One region of the Nocardia sp. CDC160 genome, then DNA from elsewhere that is predicted to be linked to it. Evidence: riboswitches for the same ligand, from Rfam matches in the RefSeq annotation. Region 1 holds a riboswitch; each other region holds the start of a gene.

What was found. A riboswitch is a leader RNA that binds a small molecule or an ion and turns the genes downstream of it on or off. The one in region 1 is predicted to bind magnesium.
Region 2: linked by a shared signal. The riboswitch ahead of VMT40_RS24045 (MgtC/SapB family protein) and the one ahead of VMT40_RS16860 (hypothetical protein) in region 1 are both predicted to bind magnesium.
Region 3: linked by a shared signal. The riboswitch ahead of VMT40_RS13095 (NRAMP family divalent metal transporter) and the one ahead of VMT40_RS16860 (hypothetical protein) in region 1 are both predicted to bind magnesium.

What each region holds. Positions count from the first base shown of each region.
Region 1 is NZ_JAYKYT010000003.1:476,605-487,335, reverse strand. It holds gene VMT40_RS16895 (response regulator transcription factor) at 1-39, shown strand, start outside; gene VMT40_RS16890 (sensor histidine kinase) at 36-1,115, shown strand; gene VMT40_RS16885 (TIGR03564 family F420-dependent LLM class oxidoreductase) at 1,063-1,965, opposite strand; gene VMT40_RS16880 (ammonium transporter) at 2,146-3,540, shown strand; gene VMT40_RS16875 (DNA polymerase domain-containing protein) at 3,580-4,545, shown strand; gene VMT40_RS16870 (ABC transporter ATP-binding protein) at 4,551-5,837, opposite strand; gene VMT40_RS16865 (ABC transporter permease) at 5,854-7,608, opposite strand; gene VMT40_RS16860 (hypothetical protein) at 7,605-8,441, opposite strand; M-box (ykoK) riboswitch at 8,757-8,928, opposite strand; gene VMT40_RS16855 (DUF3558 domain-containing protein) at 9,034-9,540, shown strand; gene VMT40_RS16850 (DUF3558 domain-containing protein) at 9,540-10,052, shown strand; gene VMT40_RS16845 (hypothetical protein) at 10,106-10,297, opposite strand; gene VMT40_RS16840 (AraC family transcriptional regulator) at 10,560-10,731, opposite strand, start outside.
Region 2 is NZ_JAYKYT010000004.1:548,328-559,058, forward strand. It holds gene VMT40_RS24035 (ArsR/SmtB family transcription factor) at 1-75, opposite strand, end outside; gene VMT40_RS24040 (MFS transporter) at 162-1,385, shown strand; M-box (ykoK) riboswitch at 1,494-1,665, shown strand; gene VMT40_RS24045 (MgtC/SapB family protein) at 1,871-2,584, shown strand; gene VMT40_RS24050 (ABC transporter permease) at 2,581-4,320, shown strand; gene VMT40_RS24055 (ABC transporter ATP-binding protein) at 4,335-5,654, shown strand; gene VMT40_RS24060 (SDR family NAD(P)-dependent oxidoreductase) at 5,662-6,426, opposite strand; gene VMT40_RS24065 (RDD family protein) at 6,643-7,134, shown strand; partial or broken gene VMT40_RS24070 (helix-turn-helix transcriptional regulator) at 7,186-7,983, opposite strand; gene VMT40_RS24075 (FAD-dependent oxidoreductase) at 8,061-9,260, opposite strand; partial or broken gene VMT40_RS24080 (GlxA family transcriptional regulator) at 9,490-10,429, opposite strand; gene VMT40_RS24085 (DUF6010 family protein) at 10,632-10,731, shown strand, end outside.
Region 3 is NZ_JAYKYT010000002.1:1,195,218-1,205,948, reverse strand. It holds gene VMT40_RS13125 (bifunctional metallophosphatase/5'-nucleotidase) at 1-124, shown strand, start outside; gene VMT40_RS13120 (oxygenase MpaB family protein) at 145-1,422, opposite strand; gene VMT40_RS13115 (HD domain-containing protein) at 1,584-2,144, shown strand; gene VMT40_RS13110 (LysR family transcriptional regulator) at 2,340-3,248, shown strand; gene VMT40_RS13105 (hypothetical protein) at 3,470-3,745, shown strand; gene VMT40_RS13100 (hypothetical protein) at 3,866-5,491, shown strand; gene VMT40_RS13095 (NRAMP family divalent metal transporter) at 5,494-7,248, opposite strand; M-box (ykoK) riboswitch at 7,595-7,774, opposite strand; gene VMT40_RS13090 (hypothetical protein) at 8,007-8,717, shown strand; gene VMT40_RS13085 (hypothetical protein) at 9,290-9,808, opposite strand; gene VMT40_RS13080 (CGNR zinc finger domain-containing protein) at 9,897-10,436, shown strand; gene VMT40_RS13075 (winged helix-turn-helix transcriptional regulator) at 10,470-10,731, opposite strand, start outside.

The DNA.
Region 1 (10,731 bases):
GTCGGTTACCGCATCGAGGTGGGATCGGAGCCGGTGTGAGCGTTCGCCTCAAACTCACACTCAGCTACACCGGCTTCCTCATGCTGGCCGGTGCTCTGCTGCTGGCCGCCGTGTGGCTGTATCTGCTGGCGGAAGTGCCGGACGTGACCGCCTCCCCCGGGGGCGTGCTGACCCGCTTGGGGCTCGCGCGGCACTTCGCGCAGGCCGCGGGCGCGGTGCTGGGCTTTCTGTTGCTGTTCGGTCTGCTGGGCGGATGGCTGCTCGCGGGCCGCATCCTCGCACCGCTGACCAGGATCACCGCCGCCACCCGCAGGGCCGCGCGGGGGTCGCTGTCCCACCGGATCCAATTGCGCGGCCCCCGAGACGAATTCCGTGAACTCGCCGACAGTTTCGACGCCATGCTCGCCCAGCTCGAAAGCCACGTCGCCGAGCAACAGCGGTTCGCCGCCAACGCCTCCCACGAACTGCGTACCCCACTGGCGATCACCCAGGCTCTCCTCGACGTCGCCCGCGCCGATCCGAACCGAGACCCGGGTGAGCTCGAAGAGCGCTTGCGCACAGTCAATTCGCGAGCGATCGCCCTCACCGAGGCACTGCTCCTGCTCAGCCGCGCCGACCAGCGATCGTTCACCCGAGAACAGGTCGACCTGTCCCTGCTGGCCGAGGAAGTCGCCGAAACCCTGCTCCCACTGGCGGAAAAGAACGACATCACCATCCAGGCATCCGGCGAGTTCACCCCCACCCTCGGTTCGCCCACCCTCCTGCTGCAGCTGACCACGAATCTCGTACACAACGCGATCGTCCACAACCTCCCCGAACACGGCACCGTTCAGATCGCCACCGCCACCCACCCCGACTACGTCGAACTCACCGTCGAAAACACCGGCGACATCCTTACCCCCCAGGTGATCTCGACCCTCACCGAACCATTCCAGCGCGCCACCGAACGCACACCCACCGACCACGCCGGTGTCGGCCTGGGCCTCGCCCTCGTCAAAAGCATCACCCGCGCCCACGACGGAACCCTCACCATCCTCCCGCGCCCGAGCGGCGGACTCCACATCACAGTGCGGCTGCCAGCGCCCAGGTGCGGAGCTCGTCCTCCGGAGTGCTGAGATTGGTGGTGGTGAGGACTACTTCGGTGGCACCGGCTTCGCGGTAGCGGCGGATTCCGGCGGCAATGGTTTCCTCATCGCCGATCAGGGCCAGTTCGGCGGCGCGGTCTGCGCCCTCCTGGTCCAGGACACGGCGGTAGGAGGGGATCTTTTCATAGAAGGAGAGGGTTTCGAGGGCGCGGGCGCGGGTGGCTTCGACGTCGGCGGTGACCACGGCGGGGACGAAGGCGACGACGCGGGGTGTGGTGTTCGAGGAGCGGGCGAGGGTGGGAATGATGTGGGAGCTCAGGGTTTTCGGTCCTGCCAGGTAGGGGAGGATGCCGTCGGCCAGTTCGCCGGTGACGCGGAGGGCCTGGGGGCCCATGGCGGCCACCAGGACCGGGGGTCGCGGGTGTGCGCCGGGAAGGGCCGTGGGCAGGGTGGGGGTGGCGGTGAGCAGTTCGCCGTGGAAGTCGGCCGTGCCGGTGTCGAGCAATTGGCGCAGGGCGGTGAGGAATTCGCGGAGGCGGGCGATCGGGCGCTCGAAGGGGAGGCCGAAGGCGTCGCCGACGAGGGTGGAGCCGAGGGCCAGGCCCAGGGTGTAGCGGCCGTGGGTGGCGGCTTGGGCGGTTTGGGCTGCCGCGGAGACGAGCAGGGGGTGGCGGCCGAGGACGGGGATGGCGGAGGTGCCGACCTGGAGGCCGGGGACCTCGCGCCCAACGATGGCGGCCAGGGCGGGCGAGTCGTAGTCCATGCGCTGGCCGAACCAGACCGACTCGACGCCCAACTCGTGCGCGGTCCGCGCCTGGCTCACGATCGCATCGATGTAGTTGTCGGCATTCGTCGCGGCAAGCGCGATTCCGAGAGTCATGCCATGGGCAACCGATACGCGGCCGGGACTCTTTCCTCGAAATCACGGTGATCACAAGGGTTTGGCGGGCGTTCGTCCGCGGTGCGGTGAATTCATCGTTCCGAAACACCAGCGGGTGGTCGGGGGAAACAGCGGTTCTCGATGCTGTGGCGCAATTCCCGTGGGATATGAGGTACGAGTGTGAATTCGGGAGATACGGCGTGGGTGCTGGCCAGTGCCGCGCTGGTCATGTTGATGACGCCGGGGTTGGCCTTCTTTTACGGCGGCATGGTGGGCGGCAAGAGTGTGCTGAACATGCTGATGATGAACTTCGTCTGTCTCGGCGTGGTGTCGACGCTGTGGCTGTTGTACGGCTACAGCGAGGCATTCGGCAACGACGCCTTTCAGGGGCTGGTGGGCGGCATGTCGCATGCGCTGTTGCGGATGACGCAGGGGACGGTGTCCGGGCCTGCCGGGCATCAGATTCCGACGATGGCCTTCGTGATGTTCCAGTTGATGTTCGCGGTCATCACCACCGCGCTGATCTCGGGTGCGATCGCCGGGCGGACACGATTCTGGGCATGGACGGTGTTCACGGTGGTGTGGACGACCGTCGTGTACTTCCCGGTCGCGCATTGGGTCTTCAGTTCGAGCGGGTTCACCGATACCGACGCGTCGGGAAATTCGACGGATGTCGGAGGCTGGATCATCAACCGGCTCAAGGCATTCGATTTCGCGGGTGGCACCGCGGTGCACATCAATGCGGGCGCGGCGGCACTGGCGGTGGCGCTGGTGATCGGCAAGCGGCACGGCTGGCCGCGCAGCATCACACGGCCCCACAATGTGCCGTTCACACTGCTCGGCGCGGCGCTGCTGTGGTTCGGGTGGTACGGGTTCAATGCCGGATCGGCTTTGACCGCAGGTGATCTCGCCGCCGTGGCGTTCACCAATACCACCGTCGCGACGGGCGCGGCGTCGCTGGCGTGGATCGTCGTCGAGCAGTGGCGCGACGGCAACCCGACCACCATCGGCGCGTCGTCGGGCGCGGTCGCCGGGCTGGTCGCCGTCACGCCCGCCTGCGGATTCGTCGGGCCGCTGGGTGCGTTGGTCATCGGCCTCGTGGCCGGGGTGTGCTGCGCGCTCGCGGTGAGCCTGAAATTCGTCTTCGGCTATGACGATTCGCTCGACGTGGTCGGCGTGCACCTGGTCGGTGGTTTGGTGGGCACGCTGTTGATCGGGGTCTTCGCCGATGCCTCGGTGAACCCGGCGGGCGGCAACGGGCTGCTCTACGGCGGCGGGGTCACGCAGCTGCTGCGCCAGTCCATCGCCGCGCTCGCCGTGATGGGCTATTCGTTCGTGGCCACGCTGATCCTGGCGTGGATCGTCCACAAGCTGTTCGGGTTCCGCGTCGACCACGAGGTGGAAGCCAACGGCATCGACGAATCCGAGCACGCCGAATCCGCCTACGACGGTGTGTTCTCGGTGAGCGACCTGGTTGCCGCACCCGTACGCCCGCGCACCACCCTGACCTCGCAGCGTCGGCCGACCGCCCAGCCGACCCGGCCCGTGCCGCCACCGCGCGACCAGTACCGGTGAGCGGTTGACGGGGGCACCGCGGGGGCGCAAGGTGGGGCGATGGGCGATGACGCGCGGGCCGGGTTGAAATTCTCCAGTCTCGACAGTCCCTTGTTCGACGGGGCCGACGCCACCAAGGGTGATCTGATCGATTACCTGGAGGCGGTGGGGGAGCGAATGGTGCCCGTGTTGCGGGATCGACCGCTGTCGGTGGTGCGGGTCCGGCCCGGGCAGGAACCGTTCATGCAAAAGAATCTGCCCAAGTACACGCCGGAGTGGGTCGAGCGCGCGACACTCTGGGCGGGAAGTTCGCGGCGAGAGATCTCCTACGCGCTGTGCAATAACGTGCGGACCCTGCTGTGGTTCGGAAATCAGCGTGCGGTCGAGTACCACGTGACGCTGCTGTTGGCGGAGGGGCTCGCCGACTATTCCGGCAGCCCAACATATTTGGTGCTGGACATCGACCCGGCACCGGACCAGCCGTTCGAACAGGTGGTGGGTGCGGCCGAGCTGATTCGGCGGGCATTGGACAACGACGGTCTCGCCGGTGCGGTGAAAACCAGTGGCTCCAAGGGCGTTCACATCTTCGTCCCGGTGGTACCCGGCATCGACCTCGAGGATGCCGCGGCCGCCACCCGGGCCATCGCGGCCCGCGCCGAACGCCTGGACCCGGCCCTGGCCACCACGGCCTTCATTCGAGAAGACCGCGGCGGCAAGGTTTTCCTGGATTCCACCCGCGCGGGCGGCGCGACCGTGGTGGCCGCCTACAGCCCGCGGATCCGGCCGGGCACGACGGTGTCGTTTCCCATCGCGTGGGCGGACCTTCCTCGAATCCACCCGCGCGACTTCACGATTCGCACCGCGGTGAAGGAACTCGGCGACCGCGACCCGTGGCGCGAGCTCATGCCCGCCCCGCAGGAACTGCCCGCCGACCTGATCGCCGAGGGCCACACCATTCCCGTCGCCCGCGTGCAGGCCATGCACGAGGGCAAACGCCGCGCCCGCGCGGCCCGACGCGAGGACTGAAACCCTCAGCCGTGGACCGGATGGCGCAGGAACATTCGCTCGTCGGCGTCGTATTCGTAGAGTTCGCCGTAGCGTCCCCAGTCGACGGCGGTGCGGAGTTGTCGGCGTGCCGCGTCCTCGGTGAAGTTGCGGCGCAAGAGGTCCAGGAAGAATCCGTCGCGCATGCGCTGATTGTGCGCACCGGCCAGGGCGTGGTCGATAGCACCGACCAAGGGTGCCTTGGCACGGGCCACGCGCGCGAAAATCGCCTTGGCCGTGTCGATATCGGCGTCGATGAACATGCGCCCGTCGGCCGTGAGCTCCAGATCGCCGTCCGCGGCGGTGGCCAACCCCAGCAGGCGCGCGGCATCGACCAGCGGCATGATGTCGTCGAGTTCGAAGCGCAGCCCGCTGGCCAGGTCCGGCAGATCCGCGCGCCCGCCGCTCATGGCCACCAGATCGAGCATGCCCGCGATGCCGTCCACGGTGGCATCGGGCAGTGGCCGGTTGGTCGGGGTGGGCGTCACCGTCTCCCGATCGCCGTCGTAGGGCGAATCGGTGAGCATCCGGTACGCGTGATCCACCAGATTCTGGAAGTGCGCGCCCCGGGTGTCGCGCGGATGCGGCAACCCGATCTTGATCTCGCCCTTGATGCGTCCGGGATTGTTGTCCAACACCAGGATTCGATCGGCCAGCTGCACCGCCTCCTCGATATTGTGGGTCACCATCAGCATGGTCTTGGTCGGGAACGCCGCCTCCCCGAAGAGCCGAATGAGCTCGCCGCGCAGGTTTTCCGCGGTCAGCACGTCCAGCGCGGAGAACGGCTCGTCCATGAGCAGCACCTCGGGCCGCACCACCAGGGCGCGCGCGAACCCGACGCGCTGGCGCATACCGCCGGAAAGCTCCTTGGGATAGGCGTTCTCGAAGCCGTCGAGTCCGATCATGTCGATGGCGTCGGTGACCCGCTCGGCGCGCTCGTAGGCTGGAATTCCTTGTGCGCGGAGGCCGAGTTCGACATTTTGCCGCACCGTGAGCCACGGCAGCAGCGCGAAGGTCTGAAACACCATGGCGGTGCTGGCATTCGGCTCGGTGATCTCGGAGTCGCGCAGCCGCGCGGTCCCGGCCGAGGGCCGCACCAGCCCCGCGATGATCCGCATGAGCGTGGACTTGCCCGACCCGGATTTGCCCAGCAGCGCGACGATTTCGCCCTCGCGCAACTCCATGCGGACGTCGGACAGGACCGCCAGCTGCTCGCCGGAGGGATTGGTGAAGTTCTTGGTGACGCGATCAACGGTGATGACGGGAATGGACATCGCGTGGTTCTCCTCTCTAGATCAAAGCGAAGCGGGTCTCGGCCTTGCGCTGCAGGCGACGCCAGACCAGCCGGTTGATGGCGACCGTGACCACGCTCATGACGAGGGTGCCGAGCAGCACCTTGGCGAATTGGTCGTTGACGGTCGCATTGGTGATGTACGCGCCGAGCCCGAACGCCTCGAGATGCGTACTGCCGGAGTCGACGACCTCGCCGACGAGGGTGGCATTCCACGCCCCGCCGAACGCGGTGATCGCGCCGACCACGTACCCGGGCGCGATCGCGGGCAGGATCAACGACTTCCACCGCTCCCACCCGTGCACCCGCAGATCGTCCATGGCCTCGCGCAGATCGGTCGGGATCTGCCCGGCCGCCGCGATCACGTTGAACAGCACGTACCACTGCGCACCCAGTGCCATGAGCACGGTGCCGCCGATATTCAGCGAGATGCCCGTGTACGTCAGCCCCGCCACCACGAAGATGTAGAGGAACTGGGCCGGGAAGCTGGCCAGTACCTGCACCACCGGTTGCGCGAACCGGCAGATGCGCGGATTCATCCCGATCCACACCCCGACCGGCACCCACACCACGGTCGACACCACCAGCAGCACCACCACGCGGCTCAGACTGGCCAGGCCCATCAGCGAGGCGGGCCCGAATTCGGCGAAACCCACGGTCCTTTCGAAGTAGCGGGCCAGCGTCCACGCGCCCCACCCGATGGCCGCGAACAGCGCGGCGAAGAACACCGCGTCCCCGGCGCGGCTGCCGCGCCGCTCGTAGGGCGAGCGGGTGGCGCGCCCGAAGATCCGCATGCCGCGGTCGACGAGTTCGCCGACCGGTCGCAGCCGGGCCGTGACCCGACCGGGAATCGTGGTGCGCCGCAAGAGATCCAGCACCAGGCTGCGCGGTGCCAGCGCCGCCTCGGCGTTCTCCACCCGGAACCGCTCCGACCACGCCGTGAACGGCCGCCAGAACAGCACGTTCACCAGCACAATGGTGAGGACCATGACGGCCGCGCCGAGCAACAGCTTGCCCACCGCGGCCTCGGAGGTGGCGGCGGCGATGAAACTGCCCATGCCCGGCAGCGCCTGATCATTGCCGGAGACGCTGATGATCTCCGAGGACGCCAGCATGAACCACGCGCCGCCGAAGCTCATCATGCCGTTCCAGATCATGGGGACCATGGCGGCCGGAATCTCGAGCTGGGTCAGCCGCTGCCAGCGGGTCAACCGCATCATGCGGGCCGATTCGTCGAGCTCGCGCGGCATGTTTCGCAGCGCCTGGTAGTAGGCGAAGGTCATGTTCCAGGCCTGCGCGGTGAAGATGGCGAACACGCACGCCGCCTCCGCGCCCAGGTAGGAACCGGGGAACAGGGCGATGAAGGCGCTCACCGTGATCGATACCAGCGCCAGCACCGGCACCGACTGCAGAATGTCCAGCATCGGGATGAGCACCTTCTCCGCCCGCCGCGAGTGCGCGGCCCACTGGCCGACCACGAGCGTGAACAGGACCGACGCACCCAGCCCGACGAACATGCGCAGCGTGGTGCGGGCCGCGTAGTAGGGCAGATTCGACGGATCGGTGGACACGGTGTCGGGGCTGTCGCCCGGCACCCACGGCACGGAGACGTCGCGAAAGAGCTTGACCACCACCACCGTCAACACCACGCCAGCCGTCAGCAGCAGGTAGTCGACCGGGCGGAGTCCGGTGCGAGCCCGGCGCGCATCGGGAGTCGTCTTGGGGCTGTTGGGGATTGCGATTTCGAGTGTCATGCCGTTGCCCCCGGCGCGTTCACCACATTGAAGAAGTGGATGGCGGATCCGATCAGGGCGGGCACGCCGACGAGCACGTTGAACACCACGACGCCCATGCCCGCGCCGACGACCGCCCCCGCCAGACAGCCGACGACCGCGCCCACCGGCCCCGCCGCGACGGTGGTGAGCGCGCCCGCGAACACGCATCCCAGCGGTCCGCCGACGATCGCGCCGAGCAGCGTGCCCACCGCGACGGCCGCGCCGAGCTCGGTGTTGACATGGCCCATCGCGTTGTTGAACCGGTCCTCGGGACTGTCGGAGTCGCTGACGGGACGCGGGTCGAAGGTTCGCATGGGCGCGGTGGCGGCCTGCTCGCCCTCGGCCCGCTCCGCGTCGGTGAGCGGCCGGGCCTGGTCTTCGCGCGGCACGAGAACGGCTGTGTTGCCGTCGATTCGGGCGTCGATCGGGTACATGGTGCCCTGCTTGGCCAGCGCCAAGGGCAGCGAGCCCACGACGGTGCCCGCGGGATCGAGGATCTGCAGGCGGTCGTGATCCACCCGCAGTGCGCCCGCGTCGGTGTGCAGACGCACCGTGCGGTCGACGATCGAGGCCGTAGCCTCGATGGCCGCGGGTTCGGCGTGGGCGGTGGCCCGCGTGGTGTGTAGTGCGGCGCTGGCCAGTGCGCCGACGACGGTGCCGTGTGGATCGACGATCGCCAGGTGGTCGTGATTCACCCGTAGTGACCCGGCGTCGCCGGTGTGGCGCGGCGGTTCGGCCTCGGCATTCGCGTGGGTGGTGAGCAGGGCCGCGCTGGTCAGTGCGCCGAGCCAGGCGAGCATGCGAATTCTCATTGGGATTGTGTCCCCTCAACTCTCGCCGCCCGCCGGGTATTGCGGGCAGCGTCGAATTCCGTCGCGCACTATTGATGCGGACGGTCGGTCATGAATTGCGGATCGTCTGAATTGATCCGAAAATTGGCGCGCGAATACGACGGCACCGCGGTGGCGGTGTCGAATATCGGCGAATTATGCGCGTCGAGCCGACGCGGCGTCGGTGTGCTGTGTAGCGGAGGGCGTCATCTGGCTGCCCAGACCTCCTCGAACTCGTGGAACGCGATACGACAGCGCACACGGGGGAAAGTCGATCAGGTCGAAAACCTGGAGGGACGGACACCCCTCTCGTCAGAGCTTCGGCACTGTGCGACGTATTCCGCTGGGCGGGAAGCCACTTTGGATTACCCCTTAATCCGGGGAAATCTGTCCTAACCTTGGGCGTCTCTCGACGTCGTCAGATCAGTGGCCTGTGTTCGTACAGGAGCCTCGCCTATCGAGGTGCGATTCCAAACTAGAGAAGACCGGATGGAAAGTCAAAAAAGGCTATTGCGTGCGAACGGGTGCGCGCTCACGGCAGAGTTTCCCCGCGTCGCCTACGCTGGTCGGCGTGATGAGAGCGGTAGGCGCGGCGGCGGGGGCCGCCCTGATCGGAGCGATGGTCGCGGGCTGCGGCTCATCGACCCCACAGGCGGCGCCGAGCACGACCGTCGCTCCGAAGGCAGTCCTGCCGTCCCCCAATACGATCGGGCTCTGCGGCGGCGTCTCCGAGGCCGATATCGCCCAGCAGACCGGGCTGAGCGATCCGCAACGGGTGTCGGTGAATCCGGTGAGTTGCGCGTGGCAGGCGTCCGGCGGCACCGACTACGCCGTGGTGTTCCACTGGTTCCGGGGCAGCTCGCTGGACGAGCGCCGGAGCCAGGTGACCGTCGGCAAGCCCGCCACCGTCCAGGTCGCCGGGCAGCCCGGCATCGAGTGGCAGGACGCGGCGAGCTGTGAGGTGGCGGTGGCGTTCGGCGACACCGATTTCATCGACTGGACCGTGCGGCACACCGCGGTCGGCTGCAAGGGCGTCGAGCAGCTCGCGGCCGCCACCCTGAAGCAGGCGGGGCAGGGCTGATGGCACGACTACCCGCCCGAATCGCCCTGTCCGCCTTGATGGTCGTGACGCTGGCGGGCTGTTCGCACGCCGCGCGACCGTCGGACGCGCCGACCTCCGCCGATCCGAACTTCCTGGCGGGCTGCGGTCCCCTCGAGGATCAGAAGCTGGCCGCCGCCCTCGCCGTCACCGGCATGAAGCGGCAGAGCGCACCGACGGTCTGCAACTGGACCGCCACCGCGGCCGGTGGCGGTACCGTCGATCTCACCTACGCCTGGCTGCGCACCGACACCCTGTCGCGCGAAGTGCAGATCGCCGACCAATTCGGTTACCAGATCGAGCGTTTGGTCGTGAAGCACTTCGGCGGCATGTACTGGCGCGACCCGAAGGATCCGGGCAGCTGCGCGGTGACGGTGGCCGATACCGGCACCGTCACCTGGTGGGTGCAGAACCGCGACCATGCCGCGCAACCCGATCCGTGCGCGGCGGCCATGACGCTGATGACCGCGACCCTGTCGGTCGACGGCATCTGAATCGGCTCAGTGCCCCATTGAGAGCCCGGCTCGGTGCCCCTGAGAAGCCCGGCTCAGTGCTCGAGGAATGTCGCGACGATGTTCCAGAACATGTTTCGATCCACGCTGTGGAAATCCCAGCTGTCGGTGAGGCTGTGGGTGGCGCTCACGATGGCGGGGATGTCGAAGTCGTGCCGGGTGGCGGTGCCCTTGGCCTCCACGGCGGTGACGACGTAGGCGGTGGCGGTTTCAGCGGTGTGGGCCACGAGGAAGCTCCAATCGATTAACCGGTCCAGGGATGGTGCACGGATGCGTGGCCGAGGACAACGTCGGCCGCGACCACACACCCCAACGCCGTGACGAACCTCGCGGCCGGCGCGTCGTGGCGTATCCGACCAGTCTCGTTTCCGGCTACGCCCGCAGGGGAGTTCCGAAGACGCCAAACCGGTCCAAGGCACGCCAACCTAGCTGTGTGGTTGCCGGAATACCGTACGGTAGGTGCGATTTCGGCCTGCGGGCGGGGTCGGTCTACGACGAATCCGAGCGGTCCCGCCACCGATTGACGGCCCGTCGCAGGCTCGCCGGATCGGCGTATCCCAGGAATTCCGCCTGTTGGGCGCGTGGAAGGTGTTCGGCCCGTTGCAGTCTGCGCCGACGCGCGCGGTCCACCTCGCGCCGCCAGGTGGTTCCGGCGTCGGCC
Region 2 (10,731 bases), on a different contig from region 1:
GGCGGCCAGGACGGTGGTGAACCGCAGGTCGGCGCGGGCGGGGTGCACCAGTTCGGTGGCGGTTCGGCTTGCCATGGGGGCAATGATAATCCACATGTTCACAAAATCCGAACATCCTGTTATGTTCGGAATCGTCGAACATAACGAGGTTGGGAGGAACCGTGGCGATCGAGCAATCCCCTGCCGCCGACACCGGAGTACCGGTGGCACAGCAGGATTCACCGGTCGGGAGCCGACTGAGATTCTGGGGTGCGGCCTACGCGCTGCTGATCCTGTTCACCGGCACCAATCTCGCGACGCCGCTGTATCACGGCTATGCGCAGCGTTTCGGGTTCTCCCCGCTGATGCTGACCCTGGTCTTCGCCGCGTATGTCGGCGCGTTGATTCCGTCGCTGCTGGTGGCGGGTCCGGCCTCGGATGCGTTGGGCCGCCGCACGATTCTGCTGCCCGCGCTGGCGGTGGCGGCATTGGGCACGCTGGCCTTCGCGCTGGCCACCGGTCTGGTGTGGTTGTTCGCGGCGCGGATCCTACAGGGGGTGGCGATGGGCGCGGCCTCGGGAGCGCTGACCGCCGCGATCAGCGAGGTGGAACCGCGCGGTGATCGACGCCGGGCCGCGCTGGTGTCGGCCATGGCGACGGCGGGCGGCATGGGCGTGGGCCCGATGCTGGGTGCTGTTGTGGCGCAATATTTTCCGCAGCCTTATGTGACCCCGTTCGTCGTGCATCTGGTGCTGCTGATCCCCGCGGGGGTGTTCCTGGCCATGCTGCCCTCGGTGCGCACCGGCGGTCGGTGGCGGCCGCGACGGCCCAGCATTCCCTCCGGCATGGGCCGCACCTTCGCCGCGGCCGGGTCGGCGGCGTTTCTGGGTTTCGCGGTGGTCGGAGTGTTCCTGACCCTGGTCCCCACCTACGCCGCGACCCTGTCGGGCAGTTCGAATCTGGTGGTCGGCAGTGCCGCCGCAGCCGTCCTCCCGGTGGCCTGGTCGGTGGCCCAACTGATCGGGTACGGGAAATCCGAACGGGCCCTGGAACATACGGGCCTCCCACTACTGGCCGCGGGACTGGCCTTGCTCGCATTGGCAGGCGCGGTCTCCTCGCTGACACTGCTGCTGGCGGCCACGCTCCTGGCCGGAGCCGGTCACGGCCTGGCGTTCCTATCGGGCCTGACCGCCGTCAACGCCGCCGCCCCCGCCGACCGCCACGCCGATGTCCTCTCGACCTACTACGTCATGGGCTACTGCGGCACCGGCGGCCCGGTCATCGGCGTCGGCCTGCTCGCCGGAACCACCGGCACCTTGCACGCGGTGCAACTGTTCGCCGCCGCCGTCGCGGTGGCGTGCCTGCTCCGCCTCGCCCTGCGACCGACCCTGGTCCGGTCGAGCTAGCCCCAGCCTGCATCTCCGCCAGCAATCTGTCCGCGGTGTCCTGGCAGCGGCGACCACGCTCACATCAGGTTGCCTTCTCGCCAATCGGGGTGTTAACTCGTCGGCGCAAGGTGCCGTCGTTAGCCGAGGCTCCTTCACGGATATAGGCCGGCGATCCCGAACGTCGAGAGACGCCCCGGATCAGGACAGGTTGCCCCGAGTTAAGGGGCCGCCCCGACCGGCTCCCGCCCTGGCGGGTTCACGCCGTGGAGTGCTGAAGGTCTTACGAGGGGTGGTGCCCGTTTCCAGCGAATTCGCGCTGGTCCCACCCTGTTGGCACGCGTGTGTTGTGCGTCGAGGAGGTGGTGGTCGTGCCCGATGGTCCGGATCGTGTTCCGTTAGCCAATCGTTCACTAGGCGACACCTCCGCAATCTGCCGTTCGCTACCGGCATCCCTGTAGCGTCCGAGGTCGGAGTGCGCCGTCATCCCCTTTTCGGAGATCGCAATGACCACGTGGGAAATGCTGCTGCGACTCGGCACCGGTGTCGGGCTGGGTGCGGTGATCGGGTTCGAGCGCCAGTGGCGCGCCCGCATGGCCGGGCTGCGCACCAACGCGCTCGTCGCCGCCGGTGCGACCCTGTTCGTGCTGCTGTCCGCGCACGGCTTCCATGGCAGTGACGCCGACCCGACTCGCGTTGCGGCACAGATCGTTTCCGGTATCGGCTTCTTGGGCGCGGGTGTGATCCTGCGCGACGGGTTCAATATTCGCGGCCTCAATACCGCCGCGACGCTGTGGTGCTCGGCGGCGGTGGGTTCACTCGCCGGTGCGGGCATGTATTCGACCGCGGCGGCGGGCACGGTGGCGGTGGTCGTGGTGAACACCGCGCTGCGCACGGTGGCGCGGTCGGTGGATCGCCCGCTCAGCGACGGCCCCGAGGCCCACGAGGCGCTCTACGCGTTCACCGCCGACACCGATGACGCGCACGAGGCGCATGTGCGGGCGCTGCTGGTGCAGTCGTTGACGCGCACCGATTTCCGGTTGAACTCGATCTCGAGTCATGACACCACCGCGGGCCGGGTGCAGGTGCGCGCGGAGTTGACCGGTGACCGGCGCGACGACCGGCAGATGGAGGCCGCGGTGAGCCGGTTGAGCCTCGAGCCGTCGGTGACCAGTGTCGGCTGGCGCACGGTGGCCCCGCCGGTGGAGACCGAGCAGTGAACGCGACGCTGCGGTCCTATCCCTCGCGCGGGGTGTTGGATCGGCCGCGCTCGCGGTGGGCCGATATCGCGGTGTTCGCGGGCGCGGCGGTGCTGATCTGGATCGTGGTGAAGGTGTCGGCGGGCATGCATGTGCCCTTCGACGAGAACACCGCGCCCACAACGATTTCCACCGATCCGAGCGAGCTGCCCTACTATGCGGCGCGCTCGCTGCTGCGCATGTTCGCCGCGTTGGGGCTCTCGATCGTGTTCACCTTCGTCTACGCGACCGCGGCCGCGCGGCTGCCGCGCGCGGAGAAGGTGTTGTTGCCCGCGCTCGATATTCTGCAGTCGGTGCCGGTGCTGGGTTTCTTGTCGGTGACCGTGGCCGGATTCATTGCCCTGTTCCCGGGTTCGTCATTGGGTTTGGAGTGCGCGTCGATTTTCGCGATCTTCACCTCGCAGGCCTGGAACATGGCCTTCGCGTTCCATCATTCGCTGGTGTCGCAGCCGCGTGAGCTCGATGAGGCCTCCCGCAATCTGCGGTTGTCGCGCTGGCAGCGGTTCTGGCGGGTGGATGTGCCCTCGGGGATGTTTCCGCTGGTGTGGAACGGGATGATGAGTTTCGGTGGCGGCTGGTTCTTCCTGACCGCGTCGGAGGCGATCAGCGTCAACAATCGCTCGTTCGCGCTGCCGGGCATCGGCTCGTATGTGGCCAGCGCCAACGCGCAGTCCCAGACCGGACGGATGGTGCTGGCGATCGTCGTCATGATCGTCATGGTGGTCGGGCTCAATGTGCTGTTCTGGCGGCCGCTGACGGTGTGGGCCGAGCGATTCCGGGTCGAGGACACCGAATCCGCCGACGCTCCGCGCAGCCTGATGCTGGATCTGTTGCGCCGCAGCCATATTCCCGGACTGCTCGGGCGGATCTTCGGGCCGTTGGTGTATCCGGTGGACCGGTTCATGCGCATTTTCGGGCTGGCCGAGTATCCGCTGTATGTCCCCGCCACGCGGCGGCGCGCCGCCGATATCGTGTTCACGGTCGTGGTGGGTGGGGCGCTGGTCGCCGGTGTGTTCGCCATGGCCCGCTACATCGCCACGACCGCCGGATTCGGGGAGGTCGGCCATGCCGCGTGGCTGGGGCTGCTGACCCTGCTGCGCGTGATCGTGCTGCTGATCTTCGCGACGATCGTCTGGGTGCCGATCGGGGTGTGGATCGGGTTGAACCCCAAGGTGTCTCGCCTGGCACAGCCGATCGTGCAGGTGTTGGCGAGCTTTCCCGCCAACTTCTTGTTCCCGCTGGTGACCGGCGTGCTGGTGGCCACGGGCGCGAGCCTGCAGTGGGCGTCGATCCTGCTGATGGCGTTGGGCGCGCAGTGGTACATCCTGTTCAATGTGATCGCCGGAGCCTCGGCGGTGCCCAATGATCTGCGCGAGGCGGCGGCGAATCTGCGGCTGCCGCGAAACCTGTGGTGGCGCAAGCTGATTCTGCCCGCGATCTTCCCCAGTTTCGTCACCGGCGCGATCACCGCGGCGGGCGGGGCGTGGAATGCCTCGATCGTCGCCGAGATCGTCTCCTCCGGTGACACCACCTTGACCGCGACGGGTCTGGGCGCCTACATCGCCGAGGCCACCCGCGTCGGTGACGGCCCGCAGATCCTCATCGGAGTGCTGGTCATGAGCACGTTCGTGGTGGGCATCAACCGGCTGTTCTGGCGGCGACTCTACGCCCTGGCCCAGCGCCGCTACTCGCTGTAACCAAGGAGGCCACCATGACCAATACCGTTGCCGCCGGCGAGGTCCTCATCGACCTCGAGCACATCGACATGTCGTTCACCGGCGCGTCCGGGGAGCCGCTGAATGTGCTCGACGGGGTGAATCTGCAACTGCGCGAGGGCGAGATCGTGGCGTTGCTGGGCCGGTCGGGCTCGGGCAAGTCCACGCTGTTGCGGCTGATCGCGGGCCTGCTCGCACCCACCAAGGGCGAGGTGCGCTATCGGAATGAGCCGTTGCGCGGCTCCAATCCCGGTGCGGCGCTGGTGTTTCAGTCCTTCGCGCTGATGCCGTGGCTGAGCGTGCAGGACAATGTGGAGTTGGGTTTGGCCGCGCGCGGCATCAGCCCCGCCCGGCGCCGCCAGCGTGCCCTCGACGCGATCGACCGCATCGGTCTCGACGGTTTCGAGACCGCCTATCCCAAGGAGCTGTCGGGCGGGATGCGCCAGCGCGTCGGGTTCGCGCGCGCCCTGGTGCTGGAGCCGGACCTGTTGCTGATGGACGAGCCGTTCTCGGCGCTGGATGTGCTGACCGCGGAGAACCTGCGCACCGAACTGGTGAATCTGTGGTCGGCCAAGGACTTTCCCACCAAATGCATCTGCATCGTCACCCACAACATCGAGGAGGCGGTGCAGTTGGCCGACCGGGTGGTGGTGTTGGGGTCCAATCCCGGGCGCATCATCGCCGAGATCACCGTCGATCAGCCGCGTCCGCGCAATCGCCGCGCGCCGGGTTTCGTCGCGCTGGTCGATCAGATCTACGGGTTGTTGACCGGGCGTGACACCGATATCGCGGTGGCTCCGGCCGATACCTCGACCCCGTTCGCGGTGCCGCTGCCCGATGCCTCGGTCGGCGGGATCGCGGGTCTGCTCGAACTGGTCTACGGCAATAGCGGGCGCGCGGATCTGCCGGTGGTCGCCGATGAACTCAATTTCGAGCTCGACGATCTGATGCCTTTGGTCGATGCCGCCGCGCTGCTGGGTTTTCTGCTGGTGGAATCCGGTGACGTGATCTTGACCAATGTCGGGGCGAACTTCACCAATGCCGATATTCAGGCCAGTAAGGCGATTTTCGCCGCGCAGGCCCGCCGCCGCGCTCCCCTGGTTCGCACGATCTGTTCGGCGTTGGTGGGCAGCAGCGACGAGACCGTGCGCGCGGATTTCATTCTGGATTTGTTGAAGCGCGGGTTCTCCGATGAGGATGCGCGGAGGCAGTTGGAGTTGGCCATCGACTGGGGCCGCTATGCCGAGTTGTATGACTACGACACCGATTCGGGCCGGATCACCGCCGACCCGGCCGCCGACCTGCGCGCCTCCTGAGCGGTGCTCAGGCCATGGCGATCGGTAGGACGGTGGTCAAACCGCCGTCGATGATCAGGTCCTGTCCGGTCACGTAGGAGGCGTCGTCGGAGGCCAGGAACGCGACGGCGGCGGCGACCTCGTCGCTGGAGCCGATGCGCCCGGCCGCCACCATCGACGCCGCGGCCGCCTGTGCCTCGGGCGAGGTCTCGGCCCGATAGGCGGGAGTGTCGATGTAGCCGGGGCTGACCGAGTTCACGCGAATTCCCCTGGGCGCCAACTCCGCGGTGAGCGCGCGGGTCAGATTGTGCACCGCGGCCTTGGTCGCCGAGTACAGGGCGGTGCCGGGCGCTCCTCGATACAGCGCGAACGAGGCGTTGATGACGATCGCTCCCCCGTCGACCAGCAGCGGCAGGGTGTGTTGCACGGTGAAGAACACGGACTTGAAGTTGATCGCCACCACCCGGTCGAACTCGTCGGTGGTGACGGCCCAAATCGGTTGGAAGGCACCGATTCCGGCGTTGGCGAACACCACATCGAGACGACCGAATCGTTCGCCGATCGTGCGCGTGAGCGCCGCGAGGTCCTCGGCGTCGGTGGCATCCCCGGCGATCGCGACCGCGCGCTCCCCCAGGTTTTCCGCCGCCGTGTCCAAGCGGGTCTTGTCGCGCCCGGTGATGATCACCTGTGCGCCCTCGGCGATGAGCCGGTGAGCGGTGGCCAGGCCCATGCCGCTGCTGCCACCGGTGATGAGTGCGATCTTGTTCTGGAATCGGAATCCGTTGTGCGTCATGGCTTTCACCCTGCCGGTACGCATCGCGGGTAAACAGTGCGCGGTTATCGTGGGTGTGTCACCACCACCTTCCACCTCACTGGCGCGTGACCTGCGTCATTCTCGGGTGACCTGCAAGTTCAGGGTCGGTGCCAGGGGATTCCCTGATGCGCCCGGGCGGCCGCGCCGCGCACGATGGTGAGAGAGCTTTTCGTGTGGTCGAGGCAAGGAGAAATCATGACCACGGGTGGATACGGGTACGAGCCCTACACAGGACAGCCGTACGCGGGTCCGATCGTCGGGGTTACTCCGGCGGGCCTGGGCACTCGCGCGGTGGCGCGGTTCATCGACTGGATCATCGCCGGAATCGTTGGCGGCATCGTGTTCTGGGCGCTCGACCACGCGTCGGGCCTGCCCGGCTGGGCCTCCATCATCCCCGGGGCGGGCTTCGGATTCCTGTACTTCGTGGCCTTCGAGGTGCTCACCGGTGCGACGCCGGGTAAGAAGCTGCTGGGCCTGCACGTCAACGGTTCCGGTGGCGCGCCCCGGCCGAGTCTGGCCGAGTCGGCCAAGCGCAACGCCTACATGCTGCTCAACCTGATCCCGTGGGTCGGTGGCCTGCTGTGGTTCTGCGCGGCCATCGCCATCGCGGTGACGGTGAGCGCGAGCCCGACCAAGCAGGGCTGGCACGACAATTTCGCCGACGGCACCCAGGTCGTGAAGGGTTAGACCGCCGGGTTCAGGCCGGGAAGCCAGCCGTAGCCGCCGAAGCCGATCGAGGGCTTCGGCGGTACCGCTGTCGGGGCGCGGGTTGTAGAGGACGATGTGGCGGTCGGGTTGGTCGGTGATGGTCACGGTGGTGGTGTCGAAGAAGAGGTCGCCGACCTCGGGGTGGTGCAGGGCATTGACCGATTGGGTGGGGGTGCCGACATCGTGGCGCGCCCACAGGGCCGCGAATTCGGCACTGTGACTGGACAGTTCGGTCAGGACCGCCTCGAATCCGGGGTCGCCGGGGCAGCGGGCGGAGTCGGCGCGGTAGGCGGCCACGACCGCGGGGGCGGCCTCGGCCCACACCTGACGCATCGCCAGGTAGCGCGGGCTGGTGAAATAGGTGATCAAACAGTTGTGCCCCGGCCCGGTGTAGCCGAATACGGCGCGGGCACTGTCGTTGAAGGCCAGCACATTCCAGTAGCGGTCGCGCAGCACCGCCGGACGCGGATCCCACGCGTCGAGCAGATTGCGCAACGCCGGGGCGATATCGGGGCCGCTGTCGACGGCGTGACACGGCGGGTTGAGTCCGGCGAGCACGTAGAGGTGGGCGCGTTCGGCGGCATCGAGACGCAAGGCACCGGCGACCGCGTCGAGAACCTCACCGGAGACGGTGATGTCGCGCCCCTGTTCGAGCCACGTGTACCACGACACGCCGACTCCGGCGAGCACCGCGACTTCTTCCCGCCGCAGCCCCGGGGTGCGGCGGCGTCCGGCGGCGGGCAGTCCGACCTGGTCGGGGGTGACCCGGGAGCGCCTGTCTCGCAGAAATTCTCGCAGCTGGTCGCGGCGTACGGCCTCGGTGTTCATACCTCACGCTAACAATCACGGCTGTCCGTTCCTTTCGGATGGCGGCCCGCATGTGACCGGGCGGGCCGCGCACCCGATCAATTGTTGGCGCGTTGAATGGAACGCCGGACCAAGGTGCGGATGCCGGGGAGTTGGATGGCGCGGAGCATGAGTTCACCGGCCCACACGTGTGTCCGTGACGGCGGGGCGAAGCGGCTGATTCCTTTGCGGGCCAATGCTTGTCGTTTGCGCACTTCCGGGCGCAGCGACGCCTCCCAGGCCGCGAGGGCGGCGGGAATGTCTTCCTCGTGTGCCGCCAGCGCGCTGCCGAGCCGGTCGGCGCCGTCGAGGGCGAGGGCGGCGCCGTAACCGGCGAATACCGTGACACACCAGGCCGCGTCGCCGAGCAGGACGACTCGGTCGCGACTCCAGCGGTCGGTCACGATTTGGCCGACCGTGTCGAAATAGGCGGTGGCAGGGTCGAGCTGGTGGAGAGCTTCGGCGACACCGCCTCCGAGATCTCCGAATGCCTGGGTGAGGGCGGGCTGGGCGCCGAGACTCAGTTCGGCGTTCGGGTCGGGGCAGCGGTAGGTGAAGAACGCCGAAGACCGTTGCGGCCCAAGGTTCATCACCGCGGCGGTGCGGCCCGGGCCGATGAAGGTGGTGCCGAAGCCTTCGGAGATGTGTTCGGGCACGGTGTGAAGCGGAAACGCGCCGACCATGTGGCCGAGGTCGACGAAATAGTCCGACTCGATGCCGAATACGAGTTCGCGGACTCGGGAGTGCACGCCGTCGGCGCCGACGAGGAGGTCACCCTGCAGGCGGGTGCCATCGCTCAGGGTGACGGTGACTTCCCCGGGGGTTTGGACGATTGCCTGCGGTGTGGTGCCGAAACGGATATCGGCGAACTCGGCGACAGCGTCGTACAGTGCGGACTCCAAGTCGCCGCGGAACAGGCTCAGCGCGCGGTCCCCGACAGCGGCCTCGGTGACAGCGGCGGGGATCCTCAGCTTCTCGCGGCCATCCGCGTGAACCAAGATCGAGGTGAAGAACCCGATATCGCGGCGAGTCAGCGCCGGTACCAGCCCGAGCCGCTCGGCGGCGTCGTATCCCGGTCCGTGCAGGTTGAGCAGGTAACCGCTGCTGCGGCGGGTCGATGCACGTTCGACGATGACCACGTCCCAGCCCTGTTGATGCAGCCGCAACGCCGCAGCCAACCCGGCGATTCCGGCGCCGACGACCAGCGCTCGCCTGCCCGATCTGGCGTCTTGGTCTGCGGCGCTTTCGAAATCTTCCATTGCGACTCCTGGGTCGATGAGTTGTCGGCGAAAGCCCTCTGCGAAGCTCGCCATAGCGTCAACTAATAGTTGACCAGAAGCTCGTCGTCAACTACTAGTTGACGCATGGCAGTTTTCTCTTGCCGGGAGAGTCGCGCGCCCAGGCGCGCAACCAATCACGCAGTGCCGCAACAGGACCGGTCGGGTGTCCGCGTACCCGATGGGCGGCGTTGGGCGCTTCGGAACACGGTCATCGGAAGGCGCGGCGGTAGGCGTTCGGGGCGATGCCGACGGTGCGTTTGAAATTGTCACGGAACGCGGTCGGGGAGCCGAAACCCACTTGGGCGGCGACGCGTTCGATCGTGTGGTCGGTGGTTTCCAGCAGGTGCTGGGCGCGTCGGATTCGGGCGCGGTGTAGCCAACGCAGCGGGGTGGTGCCGGTGTGAGTGCGGAAGTGGCGCAACAGGGTTCGGGTGCTGGTGCCTGCTTCGGCGGCGATGTCGCTGATGGTGAGGTCGCGGGACATGTTGTCCTGCAACCACAGCAGCAGGGGCTCGAGCTCGGCGCCGTGCGAGGCGGGTGGGAGCTGTTCGACGATGAACTGGGACTGCCCGCCCTCGCGTTCCAGTGGCATGACCGAGAGCCGGGCCGCATCGGCGGCCACGGCCGAGCCGTAGTCGCGGCGGATCAGGTGCAGGCACAGATCCAGTCCGGCCGAGGCGCCCGCGGAGGTGAGGATGTGGCCGTTGTCGACATACAGCACGTCCGGATCGACCTCGATGCGTGGATAGGTGGCCGCGAGCAGGTCGGCCACGACCCAATGCGTGGTTGCCCGCAGGCCATCCAGGAGGCCGGTGGCCGCGAGGGGGAAGGTCCCGGTGCAGATGGAGGCGATCCGAGTGCCCGCCGCGGCGGCGGCTCGGATCGTGTCGCGCACGGCTTGCGAGGGCGGGGTGGTCGGATCGGCGACTCCCGGAATGATCGCGGTGTCGGCCTCGGTCACCGCGGTCAGGTCCCAGGGTGCGCGCAGCGTGAACGCACCCGCGTCCACCTCCGGCCGCTCGGCGCAGATGCGGACTCGATACGCGCGGCGGCCGTCGGGCAGGCGGGGTGCGGTCGAAAACCTCTACGGGGGTGGACAAGTCGAAGGGTATGACCCCGTCCATGGCCAGAACCGCGACCGTGTGCATGGCGTGAAGCTACCTCATCGCCGGATTCGCGTCATGGACGTGAACAGGCTGGTAGGGCTTCGGAGACGATGATCCGACCGGACGATCAAGGATGGCGTTTTTCCGTGGATATCTGGCGAAAACGCCACTGGGACACGCCTCGTACGAGCGATAGCTTCGTGTCCGATTCATTCCCCGAGCCTGCCGCGAGGAGTCCCCGGCCATGATTGCCGCTGTCGCCACTGTCGTTGTGCCACTGTTGATCGGCGGCCTCTACGCCCTGCTCATGTCACTCATCCGCGAACCACATCGCCGCACTTTCA
Region 3 (10,731 bases), on a different contig from region 1:
CTTCACCGTGTTCAAACAGGGCACCGACACCAAGGTCGGGCCGATCGACCTCGACGCGTTCGAGGCGTATCTGCGCGCGCACGCGACGGTGACGCCACCCCAGAGCCGGATCGAAAAGAACTGAGGCTCACCGGGAACCGGTGTTCAGCGCCGGAACTCCTCGACCGGGGTGAACTCGGCGTCCCGGTCGCCGACCTCATTGCGGTACCAGCGTTCGCGTCGGTGGCGCTGTACCCGATCGGCCACCGCGTCCAGACCGGGCAAGGTGCGGCGCAGGGTTTCCGCGCCGAAGACCACCGGTGCCTGGATGAGCGGATGCAGCACCCACGGGAAGCGGCGCGGCATGCGATGACGGGCGTACGTGGCGGGCGGCAGCCAGAAGCCGGTGTAGCCGATCTGTATCCGGTAGTTGATCTCGTCGCGAATCCGCTTGGCCCACGGCGTATCCGGCTTCGGCGCGAAGGCGGGCAGATACGACTCGACCAGTTCCTCGCCGTCCGCGCCCGCCGTGTGGGCGCGTTTGACGAAGGCCGCGAACATCAGTCGCACGGCGCTCTCGAAATCTTCGGGATACCAGTCCGGCTGTACGCCGAGCAGATGTCCGACGTAGCGCCAGAAGTGCAGCGTCGCTTCGATTTCCGCGATGGTGGTCTGATGCCCGAGACTCCACAGCGCCAGCCCCGGGACGACACTGCCGCCCATGAGCGTGAGCGTGGCGTCCCCGACGCTGATCGGCACACCCCAGGCGTCGTAGTCCCACTCCGGGCGCTGCATGAGCTTGCGCCGGATGAACACGTGCATGATCCGCACGCGCATGGCGGTCTGACGGCCGCGCGCACCCGCGTCCAATCCGCCGGGCTCGGAGACGTCGATCCAGAACCGGACCGTCTCCAGTTGCCGCTTGTGCGCCTTGTCTCCGGCATACCCGCCCGCGTAGGACAGTGGTTTGGTGATCGAGCTCTCCGAGTACATTTCCAGGGTGCTCGTGGTTGCGAAGCTGAAAACCGAAGTGCCCCAACGCCGGAACACCTTCGCCCCCCGCTCGACCAGTTCCGAATCCAGCCACGGCGGCGCGGTCTCGAACTCCTCGAACAACCGCCGCAGCGATGGCGGCGCGTCGACCACGCTGTCCACCCCGTGTGCCAGCGCCCGATCGAGCATGGCCCGCCCGGACTTGGGGCCGATCTCGCCGAGATACACCTCGTCGACGAACGCCTCGGCCACCGGATCCGCCTGGTAGTAGGCCGTCGCGAAGGCGCGGACCAGGTCTTCGTCGGGTTGCGGATCGAACCGGAACACCCCGCGCCACACCCGCCGCGCCCACTGCACGCGCGGATCCTCGATCCGATCCCAATAGCGAAATTCGGTCGGAATCTTCCCCGCCGCAGCCGCTTCCAGCGTCGCGGGAGCCTTGCCTGCCATGTCCGCAGCGTAGGTTCGCCGCTCCGGCCCAGACAGAGAATTTCGGCCATTTCAGATGCGACGATAGTGCGACCTCACTTGTACCGGTCGGTCGGTACGTTCGCTGAAAGTTTCCCGCCGTGCGGTGGCGGGCCTTGGAGCAACACCCTAGGGTTCGCCCGGTGAACCCAGTCATCGAGCCCGTGTCCACCGTCGACGACCTCATGTCCCTGCTGGCCAACTGCGAAGACGCCTGGGACATGCCCGACCGCAGCGGCGACCCGGTCGACATCCTCGACCACGACCGCCAGTGCGCCGAGATTCTGCGCCGCGACTTTCCCTCCGACGAGGAACTCCAGGTCGCGGGCCTCGTCCACGACATCGGACACGTCCTCGTCCCGGGCGACGACGCGGGCCACGGCGTTCACGGCGGCAACGCGGTGCGAACCCTGCTCGGCAATCGCGTGGCCCGCTTGGTCGAACTCCACGTCGTGGCCAAGCGCTACCTCGCCGCCACCGATTCGGCCCACGCGGCCGCGCTTTCCCCCTCCTCCCAGCGCACCCTGATCGCCCAGGGCGGCCCCATGACTCCGGCCGAGATCGCGGCGTTCGAGGCAGACCCCGACTTCACCGCGGCCATCGCCCTCCGCCGAGCCGACGACGCGGGCAAGATCATCGGCCTCACCGTCCACCCCCTGGACACCTGGCGAGCCGTCATTGAGCGCGTAGCCGCCGACCACTGATCTGCTGAATCCCACGACCTTCGCCGTTATCCGGGCGTAGCGCGGACAACCGTCGTCATCCTGGTCCGCGCGGGGACGCCCCGTCATCCCGGCGTGCCTTTAGGTCGGGATCCACTACGGTCGCGACGAATCCCTGCCTGACGCGCCGGACTGACCGGCGCGGGACCGCTCATCACTGCGGCATAGACTCGCTCTATGCCGTTGTCGCCGAGGGTCCCGGATCTAGCCGCGCTGGATCTGCTGCTGTCCGTCATCGAACTCGGGAGTCTGGGGCGGGCTGCGAAGGCGCACGGGATCAGTCAGCCGTCGGCCAGTTCGCGGATTCGGTATCTCGAGCAGCTGGTGGGGGTGCCGGTATTGGAGCGGACCACCCTCGGGTCGCGGCCCACGGCGGCGGGTGCGTTGATCGCCGAGTGGGCGCGGGATGTGGTGGACGCGGCCGCGCGGCTGGACGTCGGGATCGACAGCCTGCGCGCGCAGCGGGATTCGCGGCTGCGGGTGGCGGCCAGCCAGACCGTCGCGGAATATCTGTTCCCCAAGTGGCTACTCGGCCTGCGGGCCCGCATGCCGGAGACCTCCATCTCCCTGGAATCGGGCAATTCGGCGGAGGTCGCCAAGGCGGTGCTCGACGGGCGGGCCGGTATCGGATTCGTGGAGAGCCCGCGGCTGCCCGGCGGCCTGGAAAGCCATGTGGTGGGCCGGGATCGACTGGTCGTGGTGGTGGCCCCCGGACACCTCTGGGCCAAGCGGGGTGAGGTCTCGGCGGCCGAACTCGCGCGCACGCCGCTCATCTATCGCGAGCCCGGCTCCGGTACCCGCAACTCCTTCGAACGGGCCATGAGCAGCGACATTCCGGGCTGGGAGCCGAATGTCGCGTTGGAGCTGTCCTCCACCACGGCCATCAAGACCGCGGTCGCCGAGGATGTCGCCCCGGCGGTGCTCAGTTCACTGGCGGTGGCCACCGAACTGGCCGAGGGGGTGCTGGTCTCGCCCACGGTGACCGGACTGGACCTGGAGCGGCAGCTGCGGGCGATCTGGCCGACCGGGCAGAAGCCGACCGGTCCGGCGCGCGACCTGTTCGCCATTGCGCGCCGCCCGCTGTGAGACCTGCTGAGCTGAGCCCAATCTGAGAGTTTTGTCCGAACTGTTGACAGAGTGACTCCCATCACCATAATCTTCCGGCGCGGGCACACCGTATTTCTCGAATGGCCAGTCCTGCCAGCACATTTCTATCTTCGATACAATGGCTTCGCTGAATTCGCAGCGCGAAGACACAAGTGCGCCAACGCCTCCCGCGAGCGTTATCAAAGGGTTATGGTCACGGCATGGTGCGAACCGCCGCCGCAGCCGCAGAACCGGATGAACCTGACATTCCGGCTACTGCCTCGCGGCCAAAGCTAGAGGTTGTTCAAGAATCGCCTGACCCCGAAGCGCCACAGCCCCATTCCTTCGGCGCACACGTCCTGAGCGCGGCCGATATCGAGCGACTCCCGTCCTCGGCCCGGCACCGCATCGCAGCCTTCATCCACCTGCAGGTGGCAACCCTGGAGGAGTGGCCCGAACCGGTCCTGCCACCCATTCCCGACCTCGACGATCTCTGACGGGATCGGCCCCGACTCCCCGTCCGGCCAGGCGAATTGTGCGTCCGGCCAGACGATTCGGCCGGATCCTGGGATTTTGCCGGATGGTTCCGGCGGCCCGGCCTGGCATGGTCAGCGACCATGAACACCTTTCGGCCCCGTACCCGTTCCGCGACGCTCCTGGCCGCGCTCCTGACTCTCGGCGCGCACACCGCCGGACTCGCTGCGGCGGAACCGGATTCGAGCACGTGGTACGTCCGTGCGGGGGCACTCGCGGGCGGAACCGGTAGCGCCGAAGCGCCTTTCGACTCCCTCGCCCGGGTCGAATCGGTTTCCCGCGACGGCGACACCATCATCGTGCAATCGTCCATGGCGACCCTGGACGGTGGGATCGCGCTCAAGCCCGGGCAGAAACTGCTGGGCGACGGCCCCGCGGTCGTCGGCGCGACCGATACCGTTGCGCTGCCGCGGATCGCGAACACCACCGGAAACCACGACGGCGATGCCGTGCGGCTGGCCGCGGGGGCCGAGGTGCGCAATCTGGTCATCACCGGTGCACGGCGCGGCGGCATCTACGGCTCCGACGCCGCGGACGTGGTGATCAGCGGCAATGACGTCACCGGGACGAATCAGCAGTGCGCGGACGGCTTCATGATCGGCCCCTTCGGCCTGCCGCCCACCCTGCCGCTGGGCGCGTCGATTCCGGCCCTGCCCGACTTCATCACCCTCAACAATGGCTGGGCGGCCATCATGACCGACTTCCATGGCGCGGCGGGTGCGGTGCGCATCGAGGGTAATTCGGTGCACGACACCGCCTGCGGCGACGGCATCGACATCCGCGCGCTCGGCACCAGCCGGGTCGATGCCGACGTGATCGGAAACTCGCTGCGCGCAATCAATCTCGGCCTGGCCAAGCTGTCGGTGCTGACGATCGGCGTGCAGGCCGGTGACACCGCGCGGCTGACCGGTCGCCTGAATGCCAACTCCGAGACCGACATTGCCACGCCCGCCACCGCATTGCTCAATGTGATGGCCGACAGCGAAGGCGTCTTCATCAACCCCTTCGGGCAGGCGCATCTGGATATCTCGGTGGACGCCAACCAATTCCACAATGGCTACGGCAATTTCTCCGCCAATGGCCTGGAGTACGTGACCACCAGCGGCGCACCCGAGAGCCGGGTGCGGGTGACCAACAGCGTCTTCGACAATGTCACCGGCGATCTCATCGAGAACTACAACCTGAGCAGCGGCGGGGCGCACCAGTCGCTGAGCCTGGACAATGTCTACGCCCACCACTCCACCTTCCCGGGGGCCGTGCTCAACTCCGTGGTCCCGGCGAACCTCGGAACCTGTGTGGTGACAACGAATTTCGGCCGTGCCGCCCACACCGACCTGACCATCGCGAACTCGGATCTCGGTGACTGCAGCGCCGATGGCATCGGGCTGATCGCGTATACCCCGGCCGGATCCGAGCCGAGCACGGCCGCACTGACCTTCGACATCCGCGACACGGTCGTGGGCGCGTCCGCGGCGAACGGCATCAACATCAGGAATATCGGTGACACCGCGACGCTGCGCGGTTCGATAGCGCGGACCGCCGTCGCGGCGGCCCGGGAATCGCTGATCCGCACCAGCGACAGCGACGGTCCGATCGCAGACGCGAGGTTGGCGCTGAACGGCATCACGCTCGATGGCGCCGCGATGAACTGCGACGCCATCGAGCGTGATGGACGAGTCGACCTGGCGGGTATCCCGGTCGGCTGTTGAGCTCAGCCGCCGATGGACTGAAAGACCTTCACGCCCACCAGGATCACGGCGATGAGCAGGTAGCCGCGCAGGGCGAACATGCCGACCGTCCGCGCCGTGGAGAACTGCGGCCGCTCCAGGGTGTCGAGCGCGGGCGTGCGCCAGGTGTCGCGGTCGGCCTCGAGGATGGCCTTGCGCTCGGCCCGGGTCAGCGGGGTGGACTCCAGCTCCTCCACCTGGTCCGGGTCGAGGTTGCCGAGCTCCTTCGCGGTGCGCTCGGCATTGCGACGGCGGCCGCGCTGCCAGGCGATCAGCATGCCGACACCGCCGAGCACGCCGACGAGAGCGCCGACACCGAAACCGATTTCGATGGTGGTGGTCGACAGGCCCGGGAAGAAGACCGCGGCGGTCAGCGCCAGGGACAGCAGCACCAGCGACCAGACGATGATTCCGGCGACGATGTTCTGGCGCACCGTGTTGACCCACGGACCCAGCACCGCCTTGTCGTTGCAGAGCAGGACCAGGAAGACGGTGGCGGAGGGCAGCAGCACGCCCGCCAGCGCCTGGACGCCCTGGGTCAGCAGACCCAGCACGTGGTCGGGGCTGAACGACACGGCGGCGGCGAGGGCGAGCAGGGCGGCGTAGCCGATGTAGAAGACCGGTGCTTCAGTGATCTTCCAGTGCAGCGAGTGCCGCTTGCCGAGGGTGTCGCCGAGGGCGTAGGTGGTGGCCAGGCCGACCGCGTTCGCGCCGATCAGCGAAGCGTCCAGCAGCAGGATGGCGAACAGCGCGCCGACGGTGGTGCCCATGTGATCGTGCAGCGACTGCGCCACCGCCCCGGCGTCGGTGAAGTTCCCGGCCGCCTCGGTGCCCGCGAGCCCGAAGGCCGCCGCCGCCATGATGGCGATCGCGCCGATCATCACCACCACGATGCCGACCCACAGATCGATGCGCTCGAACTTGATCCAGCGCGGGGTGATGCGCTTGTCGACGATGTTGGACTGCTGGAAGAACAGCTGCCAGGGCGCGACGGTGGTACCGACGATGGACACGATCAGCAGCAGCAGCGTGGAGTTCAGGCCGCCCGGGAAGGACGGAAGGAAGCCGTGGCCGATCGCGGAGACCTGCGGGTGCACCAGGAATGCCAGCGGGAACATGACGATGTTCAGCGCGATCAGCCCGAACAGGAACCGCTCCCAGCGCCGGAACGATCCGCCCGCCACCATGGCGAACAGCGCCACCGCGGCCAGCGGCACCGAGATCGCCTTGGGCAGACCGAAGTAGTTGAGCGCCATGGAGACACCGATGAACTCGGTGACGATGGTCAGCGCGTTCACGATGAACAGATCGCCCACGCTGAACGCGCCCCAGAACTTGCCGAAACGATCGAAGATCAAGCGCGCGTGGCCGACTCCCGCGACCGCGCCCAGGCGCACCACCATCTCCTGGTTCACATACAGCACCGGGATGAGCAGCACCAGCGTCCAGACCAGCGCCATGCCGTAGTTCTGCCCGGCCTGCGCGTAGGTGGCCACGCCACCCGCGTCATTGTCGCCGACCATGACGATGAGGCCGGGGCCGAGGATGGCCAGCAGCATGCGGAATCGCTGCCAGCGGGTGCGGCCCTCGAGGGTGTCGTGCTGGCCGATGGAGCCGAGCGCGCCGACGATGTCGCCGACGTGCGCGCTGTCCATGACGGCGCCGGTGGGCTTGGTGTCGGAGACGGGTGCGGCGACGGTGGAGGTGCGGCGGCCGGAGCTGTTCGCGAAAAAGGCCATGGCCTTCCCTCGCTTTCGATCATCAGGTGTTTCGACATGCGGAGAACACCCGGCCGCCAAGCGATTTCGGGCACCGAGCGGTCTGCCCGAGGCACACGTCGGCCCACCTCAGCGGCGTCGCGGGGACGTCGGGGAGGCGATCGGTGTGGGAACGGGTCAGCCGGTGACCGGAATGCGGCAAGCCGGGGACGTCAGGGTTGTGAAATCCGTACTCGGATACGGACTATCGCCGGAACTCATGGTCGTCCCTCACCTCCTTGCCGCCGGGACGCACGTGGGCGTCGCTGGATCGTGGTGTCGCATCGCGCACGGCGAGAGGAATCCGGACCACGCTCGACGGCGTAGTCCCGCACCCCTCTCGTCAGAGCTTCGGCACTGTACGACGTATCCGGGGGCTCGCGGCCCGGGGAAGCCACTTCGGATCACCCCTTAATCCGGGGTGATCTGTCCTAACCCTGGGCGTCTCTCGACGTCGTCGGATCAGTGGCCTGTGTTCGTACAGGAGCCTCGCCTAGCGAGGTGCTGACTGGCCAATGTTGAGCCTCGACAGCGGCGTTGTCAAATCCAGCCCGGTCGGTTCCCAACGGGTGAACGGCGGATTAACTTGCGGCGCAATCGACTCGGAATGTGTGTGACGAGTCACTTTGGGACTTTCGTCCATTGTCGGATTCTCGAGAACCGACTTAAAGTTTGCTTGTCAATAACTGAACCTGCGATAAGTCCAGATTCCGCAGGCCTACTCAATCGAGGTAAATCAAGTGCGCAAGAGGGGATTCGCTGCGGTTACCGCTTTGGTGGCCGCCGTCACAGCAATTACCGCAGGAACGGTTAATGCCCAGCCTGAAGCCGGTGACGTGGGTGCCATCCACTACACCGCATCGGCGACCGATCGCTCGGCGACCATTTCCACCGATATCGGTTCCATGGCCGTGGACAACGGTGTTTTCCAGATCAAGGCACCCGATGGCACAGTGGTTGCTGGAACCGAATTGAACTTCCGCGTGGACGATTTCGTCTTCCCTATCCTGGCCGATGTTCGGGACCGGACCGTCACGCTCACACCGCAATTCGATCTGCAGCACGCGGTATACCAGCCGGTCGCACTGCCCTTCGAGGACACCGCGCCCTGGAAGACCCCGTACGACCGTGAGCAGGCGGCCTGGAACCGCATGAAGGACACCATCGCCATGGGCGCCACCATCGGCACCCTCGTCGGTGGCATCGGCGGCGCGGCGGTCGGCTGTGCGCTGGGCGGCATCGCCGTCGGCTCCGGTGTCTCGCTGGCCACCGGCATTATCGGCGGCCTGTTCTTCTTCCTGCCCGGCGCGGTCGTCGGCTGCCTCGCCGGTGCCGCGGCCATGGGCGCGCTCGGCGCGGTCGGCGGGATGATCCTGGTCACCGCACCGGTGGCGATCGCCGCGGCGGTCCAGTACTTCACCACGGTCAACTCCCCTTTCCAGGGGCATTGATCCGACCTGCCGTTTTGCTACATTAGTGGGCCGCTGACCTGCCCATTTCGGTCGACGTGATTCCTGTGCGACACGCGGGGTTCGGTCGCCGTTTCAGGTGTGGCATGGCTATCTGCGCTCGTTGTGTCGGCAGGGAGCGTATCGAGACCCGGCGAGTTCGCCCGGGGGACACGACCCCGTTCGGATCGGTGATTCGGACGGGGTCTTCGTCGTTGGGGCGGAGTGGCAGGAGGTAGTGCGGAATTGTCCTTCATGCCAGCCGGTCTCGGGCAGTCAATCCTCCCGCCTGACGGTGTTGACCAGTCCGGTCGTCGCCACAACCTCGCCGCGGGCACTCCACCGTCTCCGCTGCTCGCCGAGCTCACCGCCACGGAAGTGCTGCAAGCGACTGAACTTGCCGCTACCCAGCCCGCTCAACGAACATGATGTCCGCCGAAACCATCAGTGTCACAGTCTATCCCGCCGTTGTTGTTTCCTCGATTTCTACCGGAACCCCCTGCTGAGGAAGGTGACTGGCCGGCCCGAACAGCCTTGTACACGGCTTCTTACAGCACGGCCGCAAATTGAGGCACTCACCGATCGTGCTGGCGATGAGCGGCCATTTCCTGGACCAGTTCGAAGGATGTGGCGTTGCGGGCGAGGTAGCCCTGCCAGTGGAAGCTGGTGTCGGTGATGTTCGAGAAGATCCACCGGACCGATGTACCGAGTTGGGTACTGCCTTCGAGGACGATGCCGGTGTCGACAGAGCTTGCTTGCAGGGTGACGTGCAGGCCGGAGTGTGGGTCGAGCCAGACCGCGTTCCAGCTGTCAGTGGTTGGGACGTAGCAGCGGATCGTGGTGCCGGGGTAGCGATTCGGCGCGGTGGGGCAGTCAAGGACGTCCTGGATCGCCAGTCCGCCCAGCGTCCAGCCGAAGTCCCAGCGCCCGGAATAGGTCGTCCAGCTGCCGTCGGCGGCCCGGAGGCGATTGGTCACTCGCCAAGAGCCGACAAACTGCCCGAACACGGCGAGCTTCTCGACGTAATCGGGGTGAGGGCCTTGGGCGTGCAGGGCGTGGGCCAAAGTGTCGGCGGATTGGGAAGTCGTGTCCACAACAACTCCATATCAGTTACTAAAACTATTTAAGTACTGAGAATGCTAAGGTCGGTGCCGCTGGTCGTCAATGGCGAGGAGGTGGATGGTGAGCGATCTGGATCTGGTCGTGGATCTGGTCAACACCGTCTATGCGCTGGCCGATCCGCCCGATCGATTGACGACGGTCAACCATTTCCGGGTCATCCTGCGCGGCGCAGGTCAGTCGAGCCTGGCCGAGGAGCTCGCCGACGGCGATCTGGATCGACTGCGGGAGCTGCGGGAGCAGTTGCGGCCCGCGTTCGGCTGCGATACCGACTCCGAGGCAACGGATCTGGTGAATGGACTGCTGCGTGAACACGCCGTGGTCCCGCAGTTGTCGCGGGACCCCGCTGGCGTCATCCGGCTGGACGCGGGTGGCGTGTCGCACGGGCTCGCAGCGTTGGCGGGCAGGCTGGTCGCGGCCCTCGCCGAACACCTTGTGCAGCATGGTATTCGGCGGCTCGGGGTGTGTGCCGCGACCCCGTGCGTGTGCGTGTTCGTCGACCGCACCCGTCCGGGCACCCGCAAGTACTGCTGTGACACCTGCAACGACCGCGTGGCGGCGGCCGCGCACTATCGCCGCCGGAAAGCCAATCGCCGAGATTGATTGCCGCTCGGACCCTCCGGTGAAGAGGCTCGCTCAGGCGGCGAAAACCGCGCGAATGAGAGCCTCGTCGCCGTCGATCTCGACAGCCCCGAGCGCGCGAGCGTCACTGAGGGTGAGAGCACCGGCGGCAAGCCCGAGGATGTAGGCGGGGTCGGCGCGGACGGTGGCGTCGAGGTCGCGGCCGTCGTGGGGGGCGATCTCGAATCCGGATGCCGTGATACGGAGTTGGAACGGCGAGCCACCGATGTCGAGGCCGACCGTCGCCGTGGGCCGGTCTTCGACCCGGGTGGTGAGC